DNA from 3 places in the Enterococcus sp. DIV0174 genome. Region 1 is predicted to be linked to each of the others. Evidence: predicted binding sites of a transcription regulator. Region 1 holds the regulator's gene; each other region holds the start of a gene.

Region 1 (6,430 bases):
AATGGTGCAGCCGCTTCGATTGCAACACGTTTAGTTACAGCTTTTGGAAGAACACTTTCTTTGTATTCAGCAGATTGCGCTTCAAACAAGTCAAAACTTGGCATTGAAACGACAGAAACGTCTTTGCCATTTTCAGCTAATACTTTCTGTGCTTTAACCGCTAAATCAACTTCTGAACCAGTTGCAATCAAGATACCTTCTGGTGTTTCACCTTGTGCAGGAGAAAGTACATAAGCACCTTTTTTCACCATCTCATCAGCTTTTTCTTTTGTTGATGGAAGAACTGGTAAGTTTTGACGACTCAACACTAAAATTGTTGGTGTTTCTGTTGACTCCATGGCAATTTTCCAAGCAGCACGTGTTTCATTGCCATCAGCTGGACGTACAACATGAACGCCTGGCATGCAACGAACAGAAGCGAGTTGTTCGATTGGTTCATGTGTTGGACCATCTTCACCCACTGCTACTGAATCATGTGTTAGTACATAAATAACTGGTGCTTTTTGAATGGAAGCAAGACGAATAGCTGGACGTAAGTAATCCGTGAATACAAAGAATGTTCCACCATAAATACGTGTACCGCCATGTAATTGGATTCCGTTCATCGCTGTTGCCATAGCAAATTCGCGAACGCCAAACCAGATGTTTCGACCTTCGTAGTTACCTGGTTCGAAATCAGTTTCAGCTGCAACCATTGTATTATTTGAGCCAGATAAATCAGCAGAACCTCCCCATAAGCTAGGAACTGCATTTGAGATTGCTTGAATCATGTCTTTGCTTGACACACGACTTGCTTGGCTATGACCTTCATCATAACTTGGCATCTCAGCATCCCAATTTTCTGGTAGTTTTCCAGCAAACGCATCTTCAAATTGTTGCGCTAATTCTGGATAAGCATTTTTATAGTTAGCAAATTTTTCATTCCATTGTGCTTCTGCTTTTTCGCCATCTTCAACCATTTTTTCGTGGAAACGAGTTGCTACTTCTTCAGGCACTGTGAAATCTGGATAGTCCCAACCGTAAACTTCTTTAGCCATTTTAATGCCATCCGCTCCAAGAGGTGCACCATGAACAGCAGATGTACCTTCTTTAGGTGCGCCATAACCAATAACTGTTTTAACTTCAATCAGTGTTGGTTTAGTTGTCTCAGCTTTAGCTGCTTCAATCGCATTTGAGATTGCTTCTAAATCATTGCCATCTTTTACTAAGATATGTTGCCAGCCATATGCTTCATAGCGCGCACCGACGTTTTCTGTGAAAGCTTTTGAAGTTGGACCATCAAGTGAAATATCATTTGAATCATATAAAACGATTAATTTACCTAATTTCATATGTCCAGCCATAGAACTTGCTTCTTGAGAAACGCCTTCCATTAAATCGCCATCACCACATAAAGCATAAGTATAATGATCGACAACATTAAAGTTTTCTTTATTATAAGTTGCTGCAAGATGTGCTTCTGCCATTGCCATACCAACAGCCATGCCAATTCCTTGACCTAGTGGACCAGTTGTTGCTTCAACGCCATCTGTATGATGTACTTCTGGATGTCCTGGTGTTTTTGATCCCCATTGACGGAATTGTTTCAAGTCGTCAATTGTTACTTGATATCCAGATAAGTGAAGTAAACTGTACAACATTGCTGAACCATGACCAGCAGAAAGTACAAAACGGTCACGATCGACCCAATTTCTTGAAGTAACAGGATTTACTTTCAAATGTTTTGTCCAAAGTGCATATGCCATCGGTGCAGCACCCATCGGTAAACCCGGATGACCTGAATTTGCTTTTTGTACAGCTTCAATACTTAATGTGCGGATTGTGTTAACGCCTAGTTGATCAATTTTGTCGAACAAAAGAACCCCTCCAATTTAGGTTTTTTTTACTGTAATTCATTTCATACTCATTTTAGCGGATACAGATCAAAAAATCAATGCTTTTTGGTATTTTTTACCAAAAAGCACACTAACGGTCATGTAAGCCTTTTTCTTTTTGAATTTCTTTTAATTTATCTGGTGTAACATCGTTTCCTTCAGGATCAACAATTTTCATCCCTTCAATATGATGTCTCATACCAGAGCGAAAAGCTGTTAAATATTCTTCTCTCAATAAGATTTGTTCTTTCTCTTCTTCTTTTGAAAGTCCCTCAGCTTTTTTCTTTTTGGCTAATTCATTAATACGTGCAATTTTTTCAGGTGATAACATTATCAGCCCTCCTTTTTCTCTTCTTATATTATATAAAAAAAACAAAAAAAACAACTAGGTATCCATATTTAGATACGAACATTTGTTTGAAACAGCGCTTTTTATGTGGTATTATTTAAATATTAAGTGAAAGAAGGTGTACTTTGTGGCCCGACAAACTGAAACACGACAAATCGAAGTCTTACGTTATATCCACGAACAAGTAACCCGAAAAGGATACCCACCAACCGTTCGCGAGATTGGTGAAGCTGTTAACCTTTCTTCAACATCAACTGTCCACGGACATTTAGCACGATTAGAAAAAAAAGGATTTATTTTGCGCGATCCGACAAAGCCACGGGCAATCGAATTAACGGACTTAGGTTTAGATCAGATTGGAATCAAGCCATCGACTATTCCAATGCTTGGCGTTGTTACAGCTGGTGAGCCGATCCTCGCTGTTGAAGACGCCTCCGACTTTTTCCCTGTACCACCAAATTTAACTTCAGAAGAAGGCAGTTTGTTCATGCTAACCATTCGGGGCGAAAGTATGATCAACGCAGGGATTTTAGACGGAGATAATGTTATCGTCCGAAAACAAGAGAGCGCTAAAAATGGAGATATTGTCATCGCTATGACGACAGAAAATGAAGCAACTTGTAAAAGGTTCTATAAAGAAAAAGATCATTTTCGTTTACAACCTGAAAATGATTTATTAGATCCAATTATTTTAGATGAGGTAGCCATTTTGGGATTGGTAGTTGGTCTCTATCGTAGCCATATTTATTAACATGATTCATTCAAAGAATTGTAGAAAAATTTCTGCAATTCTTTTTTTATTGTTCTTCCCTCTTTACAAACCGAACAAACATTCGTATAATGATTTTACGAACAAACGTTCACATAAATAAATGAGGTGAGAATTCATGAAATCAATTAGACGTATTGGCTTGGTATTACTGGTTTTATTCTTAGGTATTTTGATTGGCAATTTTGGGATCCAACCGGCATTGATTATTTTTCTTCCGTTATTCACATTGTGGTTTATGTTGTGGGACGAAAAAAAATATCGTCAAGCCGAACAGCGTAGGCTTCATGAAGAACATTTCTATCATGAACATTACTTACGCTCTCGGCAATCTTGAAAGAAAGACCAACGTAAATAATCGTTCGTTACACCTATCTACTGGCTATCATATTTAAGGCAATTGCTCGTTTTCTACTTTGGATTAGCCAAAGTATTCATTCGATAAGATCTATTACTCTTTTATCAAAAAGAAAAAAGACTGGGACAAAGCGAAAGATTCAGTCGTTCTTAACACATTTTTCAATTTAAAAAAGCCTAAAATCAACGTTTTAAAAACGAATTTTAGGCTTTTTCTATTTAAGCTATTTTTGTTTCAGTTCCTTTTTGTATTTCTTAATTAGTTGACTATTTTTTTAACTCCCACGATGCATCACTACCTGGTACAGATTGTGTCCACCATTTAGCAAGATATTGTTTGCCATTATAGTTCACTAAATCGCCAGCGACATAAGTTCCTCCTTTGTAATAATCCACGCTTCCGTCTTCGTTTTTAATTATTTCTTTTTCCCAGACTTGTGCGGATCCTGGAGTATCTCCTTTTGTCCACCATTTTGCAGTGTAAGTTGTTCCTTGATAGCTTACCTTATCACCTTTAACGTAAACTGCCGTTGCTGAATAAGCTGGAATACTTTCTTTTTCTTTAACCGTGACTGTAATTGTTTGTGTTGTTTTTTCACCTTTACTATCAGAAACTGTATACGTGAGAACATTCGCGCCCGCTTTTGAAGTATCTACATCTCCTGTCACAGCTATTTTCGCGGTCAGGTCACCATCTTCTTGATCGTTTGCCGTTACGCCCGCCAATTTATCAAAGTTTGTTCCAACTTCAATTGTTTGATCCTTTAGACCAGAAAAAATTGGTTTCGTATTTGCATTTGGATCAACCACAGTAATCGTCCGAATCTTTTCTGAATGATTCTTCTGACTGTCTGTCACAGAATATGTTACTTGGTATTCACCAACTTTCGCAGAATCAACTGTTCCTGTTGTCGTAATTTTAGCAGTTAGGTCGCCATCTTCCTGATCAATAGCTGTCACACCTGCTAGTACATCAAACGAGTCATTCAACTCAATTGTTTCATTTGTTGCTCCTTTAATTACTGGTGCTTGATCTCTTACACCTAAATCTCCATCAAATTCACCCATAATTTTTGAAAATTCATAGGTTTCTTGCTCAAGTCCTGTATTTTTTAAATCTTCATTCAAATCGTTATCCCGATTCAACGACCAAAAAGAAAGCATTCCAATTTGTTTTTCGTTTGCATAAGCTAATAAAGCTTTAGCATCCGATTGAGTAAATGTTTCATTTGCTTGACTTGATTTTCCTACCCATGGTGTTAAACCAATTTTCTGATAAATTTGTGAATCCGTTAGGTCTTGATTAGCATCACTATAAATTCGTTTTATTTGTCCAGCTAAACTCTCTGACGCTTGTTCGACATATGTATGGTATGTATCTGTTGGTCCTGTAACAAATGACGGGCCAAAACACATCGTCATGATATTTACACCATGAACATTAACCTTTTTCTGAACAGCATCTTGTAGTACGTTATACGCGTCATTGTCTGTCCCTTCGCCTACTAAACCAGTCGGTAAAACAGGGAATGTGTACCAAACGTCAGGAGCTTCGTCACCTAACTTATCTTGCATGATCTTGATTGCATCGTTATTTCTTTCCCAAGCTTCTTTGTCTCGAACGTGAGCCCCTTCAATATCGAAATCAATCGTTGTTAATCCATAATGCTCGACAATCTCAATGTATTTATCCGCAAGTTCTTCAGCGTTATCATAGACATCTTGAAGCGGCGTTCCGTTTTCACCACCAAAAGAAACCAATACATCTCCACCTTGTGCGCGGAACTCTTTGATTTGATTAGCAAATGCAGTGACAACTGAACCATTTGTTCCGGTGCCATCTACATTATAATAGCCGCCAAAAGAGGCCGTCTTCGGATTACTTGGGTCCGATACAATAAAACCAATATTTGCATAACTGATGTTTGATTTCTTCACTTCTTGACCAAGAGGATACAATCCTTGATACCCATTCTCTCCGTTATACCACAAACCACCATCAATGTACGGCGCAAAAACCTTCTCGCCCCACTTCACACCCTGTCCTGCATCAACACCTGCATACGGAGTATTTGGATCAACATTTGGATCAATCGTTGGTTCAAATGGATTAGCAGTAACACCTGCGTTAAGAGTAACTGAACCATCAGAAGCAATTGTTCCTACTTCTTCCCAGCCAGTTGAAGTTGCTTCACCTGATCCTGGCGCTACATCTGTAGCCCCATTTTTCCACCAAGTTGCTGCATAAATTTTACCATTGTGTTTGACTTGTTTTCCTGTTGTGTCTGAACTTCCAAATTCTGTTAACTTTGTGACTTCTGACCATTCCGACCATGCCTCTTCTGTTAAACTTGTTGTTGCTTTTGAACTCGTTTTTTCTTCAGCACGAACTTGGATAATCGGCTGGATTGTTGAGACAGCAAGCCCACCTAACATCAATCCACAAATGAGTGGTGATGCTACCTTTTTTATTAGTTGTTCTTTTTTCAATAAAATCATTTCCCTTCAACAAACTATTTTACAAATTATTTTCGATGAATGTTTACGCATGTTTTGATCCCAGGTTTCAAAAAATGAGTGAAACAATATCTGTTGTGAATATTAATGGACTCTGCCATGCTGAGCAACCCCCAAATAATGTCAGTAATCCGACATATTTAGGGTGTTTTTTTTGTTCAAAATCCCTTTATTTGAAAGTTTTCATTATTGTAAATGCTCTCTTTAACAACACTCCTCAGTAAACTAGTTAAATTGTCATCAAGTGAAGATTTCCTTTTGCTAGCACTCTTTCTATCCTTACAAAACTATGGACATTCACCTCTCTTTTCACTATTCTTAGAAGTAACCAATCAACCTTTTTTAGAGTTTAGCGTGAACTTGTTAAGAAAGTTTCTTATCAAATTTCACACAGGCTTTCTTTTGCCAACTGTTTTTTGCTGAAATGAACGAAAATAGAGTGAACTCACAAAAAATGTATCGTTATAATATAAGTGTTATTTATGTACGAAAGAACAAGTTAATTACGAGTCATTTTCTTTTATTTTTTCATTGAACCCAGAATAAAATTATTTAACACATCAA
Region 2 (6,430 bases), 240 kb from region 1:
CATTGTCTGGTTACTAAACAAATTCCGAAAAAATAACCAAAATGAATAAAGTTTGAACCGGAAAGCTGGGACAGTGTGGTGTTCCAGCTTTTTTGTGTGGTATATAGAAATTTTTTATCATAAAAGTGTTCTTGAATAGGATAGGTAAAAAGAGAACATATTTTTTAGAAAAGTGTTCTCATTGCTTGGAGATAACTACTTAGTGCCAAAACTTCCAGCATAAATTTTCATTTTCTGTCAATTTATCGCTCATTTATGCACAATTCTGACTTTTCTCAAAAGAAGTGCTATGGTATGATAATGAAGAATTTTGAAAATTTACATAATTTCCTCGCATTTTGTTCCTGTTTTTTAAAGTTTTATTATGATTAAAGTGGGGAATTGCTGAATAAATTGTTGTATGAGAAAATATTTTAGAAAATGTGAAACAGAGGTGTACTATGAAGCGGTGGCAAAAAGTAGTTTTAGCTTTTCTCGGAGTTTTTGTTCTTTTGATTGTCGGACTTTCGGCATATGGAATCAAATTTATGGGTGAAGCAAATCAAACAGTCAACAAAATTTCAAAGAATTTAAATCGAGTTTCAACTAAACGATCGGACAAAGTTAGTATTGACGATCGAGAACCATTTTCCGTTTTATTACTCGGACTAGACACTGGTGGATTGGGACGAACAGAACAAGGACGTTCAGACACCATGATGGTTGTGACAGTTAATCCAGAAAAGAAAACTTCAACAATTGTCAGCTTGGATCGTGATATTTATACGAACATCGTTGGCTATGGAACAGTGGACAAATTAAATCATGCCTACGCATTTGGCGGAGTTGAAATGGCAATGGATTCGATTGAACAGTTGTTGGACATACCACTTGATCACTATGTGACGATCAATTTGGATGGAATGAAAGATTTGATTGATGCAGTTGGTGGGATTGAAGTCAATAATAAAATCGACTTTACCCTAGATGGTGTTCACGTGCCAGTTGGCAAACAAAAGCTGGATGGTGAAACAGGATTAGCTTATGCCAGAATGCGCCACGAAGATCCAGAAGGGGACATTGGTCGTCAACGTCGTCAACGTGAAGTTGTAACAAAAATCGTCAACAAAGTACTAAGTCTAGATGGTGTGAGCAATTATCAAAAGATTTTAAAAGCAGTTGAAAACAACGTGAAGACAGACTTGGAGTGGGACGACATGTTAGATGTTGCAACGAATTACACTGCAGCATTCAGCAAAATCGATCAAGGACAACTGCAAGGAGAAAGCACGACAATTAACGAAATTTATTACCAAATTCTTGGTCAAAATGAGTTATTGAAAGTTCAAAACAAATTGAAAAAACAATTAGACTTGAAAACAAGTAGTACTTTGCCTAATTTAGAAAATGACAATGCGTATCAAATGTTTTATGATGATTCAGAAGATGGTACGGGTCTAACTTCGGGTAGCACTGTCACCGATGGAAATGGCTACTCAAATAATTATTCAAATGACTATTCCAACAGTTATTCAGACGATTATTCATCAACCTACTCAGATGGTAACGGTAATTATAACCAAGACTATAACAATCAAGACAATGGGTATGGTACTGAAAATAACTACGATCAAAACAACAATCAAGAAACATATGAGCAATATACACCAGAAGATACGAATCAATATAATTACAATGGAAATTATTAACTAAAAATGAATCGCCCTATTAAAAGTCGTTGAGTAACTTTTAATAGGGCGATTTTGGTTGATCGATCGGAAATGAAAACTTCTTTTTATCCGTTTATTTTTTTGTTAGCTTTACAACGACTTCACAGCGAGCAGTTTGTGGAAACATGTCGACAGATTGCAAGTAGTCGACTTGATAACAGTTTGTTAATTCAACTAAGTCGCGCGCCAAGGTTGAAACATTACAAGAGATATAAACCAATTTTTTGGCTGGATGTTTCAACAAAGCTTGAACTAATTTCGCATCCAAACCAGTTCGAGGTGGATCAACGATAATTCCATCTGGTTGGAACCCTTCTTCGAGCCACTTAGGTAAAAGTTCTTCTGCCGTTCCGACTTCATAGCGAGTGTTGTCGTAGCCTAAACGAGTGGCATTTTTTTTTGCATCATCAATTGCTTGAGGAACAATGTCCATTCCGCGAACTTCTTTGGCATATTTTGCAACAGTTAACCCGATTGTTCCAACACCACAATACGCATCCACAACTGTGTCATCTTTTTCGATTGCCAGTGCTTTGATTCCTTCTTGATAAAGAACTTTTGTTTGTTCTGGATTCAGTTGGAAAAAGGCGCGTGGCGATAGATCAAAAGTGACTTCATTGATTCGTTCTTCGATTGCTTCTTTTCCCCAAAGATGAATTGTTTCGTCACCCATTACTAAAGAAGTTTTTTGCGGTTGAACATTTTGCATAATGGAAACTACTTCGGGTAATCGCTCGTTGATTTCACGAATCAGTGCATTTTTTTGTGGGAACTTTTGGCTACGAGTAATGAAGACGACTTGTAGTTCCCCCGTTTGGATTCCCACACGAACCATGATTGTTCGAAAGATACCGCTATTTGTTCGTTCGTCATAAATGGGTAGATCATATTTATTTAACAAGCGAACGACCGTATTCATCACTTTTTGTGTTCGAGGTTCTTGGACTAAGCAATCAGTCAGCGGAACTAAGTTATGTGAATTCGCTTGATACAAACCAGCCTCGATTTGGTTTGTTTTTTTGTTTTTTCTTAGCTGAAATTGGGCTTTGTTACGATAACGCCAAGGGTCTTCCATGCCAATCGTTGGTAATAAAGAAAAATGACGAAAGCCAGCTGGTTTGAATTTTTCAAGTGCTTGTAAAAGCAAATCTTTTTTGAAATCGAGTTGTGCATGGTAGGCTAAATGTTGTAATTGACAACCACCACACTCGTAATAAACAGGACAGGGAGCGACAACACGTTGACTACTCGGCTTTTTCACTTTCACAAGTTCTGCTTCAGCGTAGCGAGGTGTCGCTTTGGTGATTTTTACCAGTACTTCTTCCTTTGGTAAAGCATAGGGAACAAAAATAATCAATCGTTTGAAGTAGCCAATGCCTTCACCATTGATACCAAGTCGTTTAATTTTTAAAGGAACTGTTTGTCCGGTTTTGACAATTGTTTCTGCCATAGGTATCTCCTTTTTTTCGTTTGATGTGGGTCTATTCTATCACAAAATCGCTGTCGGCGGGGAGTTTCTATGATATGATAGAGAATATATGTTCGAGGAGGAGTTTCATGATAACAGTGACGAGGATCAGTAAAGGCAAAGGCCCTTTTTACCAAGTCGATTTATCTGTTGGCGAGCCACTGCGCGTGTCAGAAGATGTTTTAATTCGTTATCGTTTATTAAAGGGACGAGAGTTAGATGAAGAATTAATCAAAGAAATCAAAAAAAGCAGTGGAGAAGACTTTGGTTTTCAACAAGCATTGAATTATTTGAGTTATCAATTACGTTCAGAAAAAGAAATTCGTACCTATTTAAAAGAAAAAGAAATTGTTCAAGAAGATCGAAATAAAATCGTTGCACGATTGAAAGAATTAGATTTGATTAATGATCTTGTTTACGGAGAAAGCTACGTCCGAACTCAGATGCGATTGAGTGACAAAGGTCCCAGAAAGTTGAGCCAGCAATTACAGCAAAAAGGGCTAAAACCAGAAATCATCGAGCAAGCATTGAGCCAATATCTTTTTGAAGACCAAGTGGAGGTTGCCAGTATCGCGGCACAAAAAGCATATAAAAAAAATCATGGAAAAAGTCAGAAAGAACTTTTACGAAAAATCCAACAAAATTTAATGACTAAAGGCTTTAACTCGGAAGTCATCCAGCAGGCGATTGCCCAATTACCACAAGAAGTTGATGAGGAAGCTGAGTATGAGTTGTTGGTAAGCCAAGGCGAAAAATTATGGCGAAAGAATGCACGTTTTGATTTAACAAAACGCAGAATGAAAGTCAAACAAAGTCTGTATCAAAAAGGATTCAATCTGGATTTGATTCAACGATTTATTTCAGAAAAGGAAGCAGAAATCAGTGAATAAAGAATGGCAAAACTGGTCAACAGAGCAGACAAAAGAATTTCAGGAAGAATTTGTTGAGTGGTATGAAAGAGAAAAAAGGAATTTACCTTGGCGCTATAATCACGACCCATACCGCATCTGGATCTCAGAAATTATGTTACAACAAACGCGCGTCGATACAGTTATCGACTATTTTTATCGGTTTATGGAGTGGTTTCCAACGATTGAGGAGTTAGCCAATGCACCAGAAGAAAAATTATTGAAGGCTTGGGAAGGGTTAGGTTATTACTCCCGCGCTCGAAATATTCAAGCAGCAGCGAAACAAATCATGAGTGAATTTGGTGGGGAAATGCCCCAAACAGTTGCTGAAATTAGTTCGTTGAAAGGAATCGGTCCTTATACGACGGGAGCGATTGCTAGCATTGCCTTTGATTTGCCTGAACCCGCAATTGATGGAAATGTGATGCGAGTTGTGAGTCGTTTGTTTTGCATTGAAGAAGACATTGCGAAAGCGTCTAGTAGGAAAGTTTTTGATGAAGCAGTTCGAAGCATTATTGACGAAGAACATCCGGGAGAATTCAATCAGGCATTCATGGATTTAGGTTCGGCTATTTGTACACCGACGTCACCCAAATGTGAGATTTGTCCCATTCAATCTTTTTGTTTAGCAAATAAACGGGGAATACAAGCCAACTTTCCTGTTAAAACAAAAAAAGCAAAGCCAAAAGATGTTTATTATGTGGCAGCAGCAATTCAAGATCAAGCAGGAAGCTTTTATTTGGAAAAACGAACCAGTCAAAAGTTATTGGCAGACATGTGGACGTTTCCGTTAGTTGAAGTCACACTTGAACGGTATCAGGAACTTCAGCAAGAATGGGCATCAGTTGTTGACAATCAACCGAATTTGTTTGATGAGTTACTGGTCGCAGAAAAACAGATAGATTTACCCTTTGCACACCAAGAGACAGTCGTTTGGCAAAAGCGTCATTTGGGCGAGGTAGTCCATGTGTTCAGTCATTTAAAATGGCATGTTCTTTTGTTTTACGGGCGAGCAACAAGCAGGACTAATCAGCTGTTACCGGAAACAGAAGCTGCTTTGTGGACTGATGAAGCAAAGTTTGCTCAATTTGTTTTTCCGAAAGTTCAAATGAAATTGGTGGAACAACTTGAGAAAAATAGAAACAATAGTAATCCTTCCTAGGCAAAGAGAAAGTTTATTGATATAATAATTACGATGTCGGTGTAATGAACACCCAAACACAAAGCACAAGATGCTGCTTAAGGAAGGGTTGCTATGGGAGTTCCAAAAGAAGGAGAGTTTGTCACGATCCAAAGTTACAAACACGACGGCAAATTGCATCGAACGTGGCGTGATACCATGGTATTAAAAACAAGCGAACACTCAATGATTGGCGTGAACGATCACACTTTAGTTACCGAGTCTGACGGTCGCCGCTGGGTAACGCGAGAACCAGCGATTGTGTATTTCCACAAAAAATACTGGTTTAATGTAATAGCAATGATTCGTGAAAAGGGGGTTTCCTATTATTGTAATCTAGCTTCACCTTTTTTATTAGACGATGAAGCCTTGAAGTATATCGACTATGATTTAGATATCAAGGTGTTTCCTGATGGAGAGAAACGATTGTTGGATGTTGATGAATATGAAATGCATAGTAAAATCATGCATTATCCTAATGACATCGACTTCATTTTAAAAGAGAATGTGAAGATTTTAGTTGACTGGATCAATAATGAACAAGGACCTTTTTCTGAAGGCTATATTGATGTTTGGTATGATCGTTATAAGCAATTGTCGCGAAAGTAAAACAAAAAAGAACAGCGAGCTTAAGAAATTTTTCTTAAGCTCGCTGTTCTTTTTTATGGTTGTGACATTTTTTTTCGCATATGTAGATGAGGCATTCCCGCATCTTCAAATGGTTCGCCATAAATTTCATAACCTAGTTTGGAATAAAAATTCACAGCAGTTTCTTGAGCACCTAAAAGAATGGTATTGTAGCCTTGATTTTTGGTGAATTCTTCCGCTTCTTTCACTAAATGATTTCCTAAACCTTGTTGACGGAAATTTTGAAGAATTGCCATTCGCTGCAATTTCATTTTGCCATTATCTAATGGTAGTAAACGAACAGTTCCGCAGGGTTCTTTTTTTTCTGAATAAAGGACAAAATGAATACATCTAGCTTCATCTTTATCAATTTCTCGTTCTAATGGAACGCCTTGCTCAACGACAAATACTTGATGTCGAATGCGAATAGCATCTAAATAAATCCCACTTAACGTATCTCTTGTTTGTACGATTTTCATTCTACAATCACCTCTCATTATTTTTTAGTATACTGGAAAGTTTGTGAAATGAAAAGCCG
Region 3 (6,430 bases), 390 kb from region 1:
GTGGTCGAACCTGAAGGGCAAACAATCAAGGTAGATCAAATTCGTCGTTTACAAACAGAATTTAGTCGAAGTGGATATGAATCAAAAAAGAAAGTTTTCATAATCAAGGAAGCAGAGAAAATGAATGTGAGTGCGGCAAATAGTCTACTCAAGTTCTTAGAAGAGCCACCGGGTGATTTTCTAGCGATTTTAGAAACAGATGCGATTGGCCGAATTTTACCAACGATTCAATCACGTTGCCAAGTTTTGCATTTTCAAGAACTTTCAAAAGAAGTTTTAATCTACAAGCTACAAGAAGAACAAATTCCATTGGAAAAAGCGAAACTTTTGGCATTCTTAACCAACAGTTTACGAAAAGCAGTTGAAATCTCAGAAGATGAATGGTTTAATGAGGCTAAGGACTCGATTTATCAGTGGTTCACCTATCTACAAAAGCAAGACCCACAAGCATTTATCTATGTCCAAAAGAAATTGACCAAAGTATTTAAGGAAAAAAGTCAACAGTTTATGGCACTTTCAATTCTGTTATTTTATTTCCAAGAAGCACAAAAACAAGCAATTTTTGCTGAAGAATCAAACAAGACAAAAAAAGCCAATCAAATCATTGAACATATTTTAGTTGCTGAACAAAAACTACGCAGTAATGTGAGTTTTCAAGCAGTAGCTGAACAGTTCGTTTTACAAACGATTTTTTAATTATAGCTGAGTAACCAAGGAGGTTGGAAATGGTAGAAGTAGTAGGCGTCCGTTATAGAGATGCTGGGCATATCTATTATTTTGCGCCAGGGGATTCTGAATATTTTTATAATGATAAGGTGTTAGTCGAATCTCAACAAACCTTACATATTGCAACAGTTGCCATTCCCAAACGAGAACTTGATTCCCAAGATTTACCAGAAGAAGTCAAACCCATTTTGCATAAAGCCTCGGCTACCGAGTTAGCAAAAGAACAAAAAAATCAACAAGATGCTACCGAAGCGTTAAAAATCGCCAAACAAAAAGCGCGCGAACACGAATTAGAAATGAAAATCGTGAAGGTGGAGTACACGTTTGATCGAAGTAAAATGATTTTTTCTTTTACTGCTGATGGACGAATTGACTTTCGGGAATTGGTGAAAGAGTTAGCAAGTATTTTTCGGACTAGGATCGAGTTACGTCAAATTGGCGTTCGTGATGAAGCGAAAATTATTGGTGGAATAGGCCCCTGTGGTCGACCATTATGCTGTTCGACATTTTTAGGAGATTTTGTACCGGTTTCAATCAAAATGGCAAAAGATCAAGGGCTTTCTTTGAATCCAACAAAAATTTCTGGCTTATGTGGACGGTTGATGTGTTGTCTGCAATATGAGAGCGCAGAATATGAGGCGGCAAAAAAAGAACTCCCTGACTTTGGAAAAATGATTGAAACACCTGATGGTAAAGGGAAAGTCGTAGGATTAAACCTGCTTAGCCGAATTGTAAAAGTTCGGCTGACAGGACGAGAAAATCCAGTGGAGTATGAATGGGATGAATTAAAAGACTTCATTCAAGTAGGTGAGATGAATGGATAAGCGATCTTTATATGACGGCTTAAACCAGCTAGAATCAGAATTACGAAATACCTTAACTGAATTAGTAGAAATGAAGCACGCACTTCATGAAATCGTCGAAAAAAATACTACGCTTGAGATGGAAAACCAACGCCTGCGTGAACATTTGCGTGAGTTGAATCAAGTGGCAGAAGCACCTGCTGAAAGCGTCAAACAAGAACTGTCAAAATCCCGAATGAATTTAGAAAAAATTTACGAAGAAGGATTTCATGTTTGTTATGATCTCTATGGTTCACGTCGCGAAAATGATGAGCCTTGCGCGTTTTGTTTAGAAGTCATTTATCGTGAAAGTGGACGCTAATACTAAAAAGTTGTCTATGCTAGGGGCAAAGACGTGAGTCGTTCGACTTGTGTCTTCGCTCTTTTTTTATTAAGGAGGCAGGAAATGTATAATCAAAAAAGTTTTAAGGATCATTCAGGTATAGGAACTTTGTATCTTGTTCCTACGCCGATTGGTAACCTTGAAGATATGACTTACCGGAGTGTTCGTCTGTTACATGAAGCAGATTTGATTGCAAGTGAAGATACACGTAATACACAAAAATTATTAAACCATTTTGAAGTGGAGACACCACAAAAAAGTTTGCATGAACATAACTATAAAGAACGAATTCCGTACTTACTCGAGCAATTGAAAATAGGACAATCGATTGCCCAAGTGAGTGATGCGGGAATGCCTTCTATTAGCGATCCTGGTCACGAATTAGTCGTCGCATGTATCGAAGAAGGAATCCCAGTCGTTTCGGTACCCGGACCTACGGCAGGTATCACGGCTTTGATTGCTTCAGGTCTCGTACCACAACCATTTTTATTTTATGGATTTTTACCAAGGAAAAAGAAAGAACAAAAAGAAACTTTGGCGCAATTAAAGACCCAAACAGCAACACTTATTTTTTATGAATCACCATACCGTGTAAGTGCTACACTCGAAAACATACGCGTGGTATTTGGAAATCGCCAAGTGGTTCTATGTCGAGAACTAACGAAGATCCATGAAGAATATCTACGTGGAGACGTAGACGAACTATTAATGTATCTAAAAGAAAATCAAATCAAAGGTGAATGTTGCTTGATGGTTGCGGGCGATGATGGTCGCCTGATCGAAGCAGAGGAAGTCAATCAAGTTTCTTTGAAGGAGCAAGTAGAGGCGTTGATTACAGCTGGTGAGAAACCAAATGCTGCTATTAAAAAAGTGGCTGCAATGAATCATCTGAAAAAGCAAGAAGTCTATCGACAATTTCATGAATTAGATGAATGAGAACAAAATTTCAACGTAATAGACAAAAAGTCGGGAACAAAGCATGTGTTTTGTTCCCGACTTTTTGTCTAAAAGCTGATTTAATACATGTTACTCAAAATAAGTGGGAAGAGGAGTGTTGAATTTCAGAAATGTGTACGCTTGTTTATTAATGACTTTAGTCGGTTTCATCTGTTTTACGTGCGAAACAAAAGCTAGGTGTTTCTACATGTGTACGAAATAGTTTCAACGATAAAAAAGTCCTTTCCATAGACTAATAAAGGACTGTTAACCAAATTTTAGATTGAAAGTTTTTTCATATCTAATGATGATAAAAATTTAGCGTATACTATCTGGAATGGTGAGTAGTCTATCGTTTTTACTTCTTTTTTGCATGAAGCGAACCGAATGAATGATTTTGCACCGAGTAAATGGAACCATTTCATGATTAAGCAACAAAAAAAGTAACGCTCTTTATCAATAATCACGCATGTTTCAAAACATAAGATTTAAATCACAATTGCTTGATAGGGAACAAAAGTTCGACTATAATAACAAAGAGAGTAAGGTCGAGGTGAATAAATATGGAACTACAGTTTCCTTTACATAATGATACATCTAGAAAAATCATCCATATCGACATGGATGCTTTTTTCGCCTCGGTTGAAGAACGAGATCATCCAGAATTCAGAGGACATCCGTTGGTTATTGCTCGCCATCCAAGTGATACTGGTGGTCGGGGTGTCGTGACAACAGCAAATTATGAAGCCAGACAATATGGAATTCACTCAGCGATGAGTGCGCAAAAAGCATTTGAATTGTGTCCAACAGCTATTTTTAAACCTGGCGATCATCAAAAGTATTCTGAAGTATCCCAAATCGTTCGAGAAGTTTTTCACCGGTACACGGATATCGTTGAACCTGTCAGTATTGACGAAGCGTATCTGGATGTGACAGAAAACAAAGTGGGGTGTAAATCAGCAATTAAAATTGCTCGAATGATCCAAGCAGATATTTGGGAAGCTGTTCATTTAACTTGCTCGGCAGGAGTCAGCTACAATAAATTTTTGGCAAAACTGGCTTCTGATTATCAAAAGCCAAGAGGGATTACTGTGGTGACTCCTCAAGAAGCGGTGTCTTTTTTGAAAAAATTACCAATTGAAAAATTTCATGGTGTTGGTAAAAAAACAGTTCCTAAAATGAATGAGCTAGGAATTTTTACAGGTGCAGATTTATATGAAATGAGTGAAATGCAGCTGATTCAAAACTTTGGAAAAATGGGCTATTCACTTTATCGAAAAGTTCGCGGGATTCATGATTCTCCAGTCAACGTAACTCGAGAGCGAAAATCAGTTGGTAAAGAGCATACCTATGGTCAGCCATTGCAAACAGAAGAAGCTGTTTTGGCACAGCTTCGACAGTTGGCAGAAAAGGTAGAAGAAGCACTACGAAAAGTTCAAAAGCATGGAAAAACAGTCGTATTAAAAGTTCGCTATACGGACTATTCAACAATTACGAAGCGGGTAACGTTACCTGAATATATTTACAAAAAAGAAGCTCTATATTATCAAGCTAGTTTGATTTGGGAAGAAGTTTTGGGCGTAGAGAAGGGTGTTCGATTGTTAGGAATCACACTTACGAACTTAGATCCTATGACCTATGAAAATATTGTTTTACCTTTATGGGATTTGAAGGATTGATTAGGAGAGGTTGTAAAAGAAGTGCCTAGCTCCAATAAATAAGAATAAATTACCAGAAATCTTTCTCAAATTTTTGAGTAATTTAGACTTATTTTAAGGAAGTTACTTCTTGAACACCGTGGATAAGGCTGTGGCGCAAACTGCTTAGCTCCGAACAGATAGCGAGCAAGCACTCAAAATAGCTCTTTATATTTTGGAGTGAATGCAAGCTATCTCGAGGAGTTGGTTTGGGAACACCGTTTACTCTTAAAAAGAGGGTGTGGCAAGACTTATGCCACACCCTTTTTTGGGTTTTCTGATATATTAGTATTTGCTGTTTTTTTAATTATAAGATAAAAATAAATGAAATCGACGTATTGACAAAGCCTAAATGGGCGAATATAATGCAAGTATCAAAACAACTGATATATCAGTTTGGAGGGGATTTTGTGATTGACTTAAAAGATTGGCAAAAATCACTAACTGAGTTAAAACAGGCAGGAATTACTATTCCTAACTATGATGTTGCTTCAGTCAAGGAAAAGGGAAAAGAAGTACCTGTGTGGCTTCATTTTGGTGGTGGAAATTTATATCGTGGGTTTCACGCAGAGATTGCACAACGGTTAGCTGATAAAAAAGAATTAGCTGCTGGTATAGTTGTATGTGAAACTTTAGACAAAGAAATAATTGAGAAGGCTTACAAACCATTTCATAGTGATGTAGTGGAAGTAGTGATGCATGATGATGGAATGTTAGATAAAAAGCTTTTAGCTGCAACAGCAGATGCTTTCTTTTGTCATCCTAGTGAGAAAGAAAGTTTTGCACAAGTTGTTCATTATTTTGAAAATCCTAGCTTACAGTTTACCACCTTTACGATTACTGAAAAAGGGTATCACTTGAAAGACGCTGCTGGGAAATTTTTCCCAGTAGTAGAAGCAGATATTGAAAATGGTCTTGAAGCTCCTCAACATACGATGAGCATTGTGACCGCATTATTACACAAACGATTTTTAGCGGGAAAATTACCGATTGCCATGATTTCAACTGATAATTTTTCGCAAAATGGAAAGCGATTCCAAGATAGCGTACTGACAATTGCCAAATGCTGGCAAGAAAAAGGGTTTGTTTCCAATGAATTTCTTGATTATTTAACTGATTCAGAAAAAGTAACCTTTCCTTGGAGCATGATTGATCGCATTACACCAAACCCCGCAAAAATTGTACAGGCGGAACTTGAGAAGCTCGGTTTTGTTGATATGGAAATTATTCATACAGAAAAACGCACGAATATTGCACCATTTGTGAATACAGAGGTTATTCATTATTTGATTATCGAAGATCATTTTCCAAATGGGCGCCCTGCGTTGGAAAAGGCAGGTGTCGTCCTTACGAGCCAGGAAATTGTTGATAAAGCAGATGTGATGAAAGTAACAACATGTTTGAATCCACTTCATACGGCAATGGCAATTACTGGTTGTTTGCTTGGTTATCAATCGATTGCAGCTGAGATGGAAGACGAAGAGATTGTGGGATTGATTAAAGCAATTGGGTATCAAGAAGGCCTACCAGTAGTAGAAGATCCCCAAATAATTGATCCTAAACAATTCATTGATGAGGTGATTAAGAAACGATTGCCTAATCCCAACATACCTGATACACCGCAACGAATTGCGAGCGATACTTCGCAAAAAGTGGCAATTCGTTTTGGTGAAACCATTAAAAAATATACAGAAAAGTCAGCTGCGCAATCTCTCGTATTTATTCCAGTGGCAATTGCAGCTTGGTTACGTTACTTGTTGGCAGTTGATGATGAAGGAAATGAATTTGTACCAAGCCCTGATCCATTGTTAGCTGAATTACAGGAGCAGCTGGCAAGTCTTCATTTAGGTGAACAATCGCCAGAGGTAATTCATCAAAGTGTTGCA

Evidence for each region. The regulator LexA, encoded in region 1, represses DNA repair genes until DNA is damaged. The targets are predictions, from matches to a motif close to CNAACANNTGTTNG.
Region 2: a site for LexA is predicted at 3,241-3,254, ahead of recX (recombination regulator RecX). Genes of this name have one in related genera too.
Region 3: a site for LexA is predicted at 3,358-3,371, ahead of dinB (DNA polymerase IV). Genes of this name have one in related genera too.

What each region holds. Positions count from the first base shown of each region.
Region 1 is NZ_CP172881.1:1,543,832-1,550,261, forward strand. It holds gene tkt (transketolase) at 1-1,856, opposite strand, end outside; gene IGJ93_RS07330 (DUF896 family protein) at 1,966-2,205, opposite strand; gene lexA (transcriptional repressor LexA) at 2,351-2,974, shown strand; gene IGJ93_RS07340 (hypothetical protein) at 3,111-3,329, shown strand; gene IGJ93_RS07345 (immunoglobulin-like domain-containing protein) at 3,617-5,839, opposite strand.
Region 2 is NZ_CP172881.1:1,786,552-1,792,981, reverse strand. It holds gene IGJ93_RS08510 (DUF916 and DUF3324 domain-containing protein) at 1-49, shown strand, start outside; gene IGJ93_RS08505 (LCP family protein) at 441-1,688, shown strand; gene rlmD (23S rRNA (uracil(1939)-C(5))-methyltransferase RlmD) at 1,783-3,159, opposite strand; gene recX (recombination regulator RecX) at 3,267-4,067, shown strand; gene mutY (A/G-specific adenine glycosylase) at 4,060-5,247, shown strand; gene ntdP (nucleoside tri-diphosphate phosphatase) at 5,341-5,874, shown strand; gene IGJ93_RS08480 (GNAT family N-acetyltransferase) at 5,928-6,371, opposite strand.
Region 3 is NZ_CP172881.1:1,932,613-1,939,042, reverse strand. It holds gene holB (DNA polymerase III subunit delta') at 1-696, shown strand, start outside; gene IGJ93_RS09215 (PSP1 domain-containing protein) at 726-1,550, shown strand; gene IGJ93_RS09210 (DNA replication initiation control protein YabA) at 1,543-1,890, shown strand; gene rsmI (16S rRNA (cytidine(1402)-2'-O)-methyltransferase) at 1,975-2,847, shown strand; gene dinB (DNA polymerase IV) at 3,411-4,526, shown strand; gene IGJ93_RS09195 (mannitol dehydrogenase family protein) at 4,955-6,430, shown strand, end outside.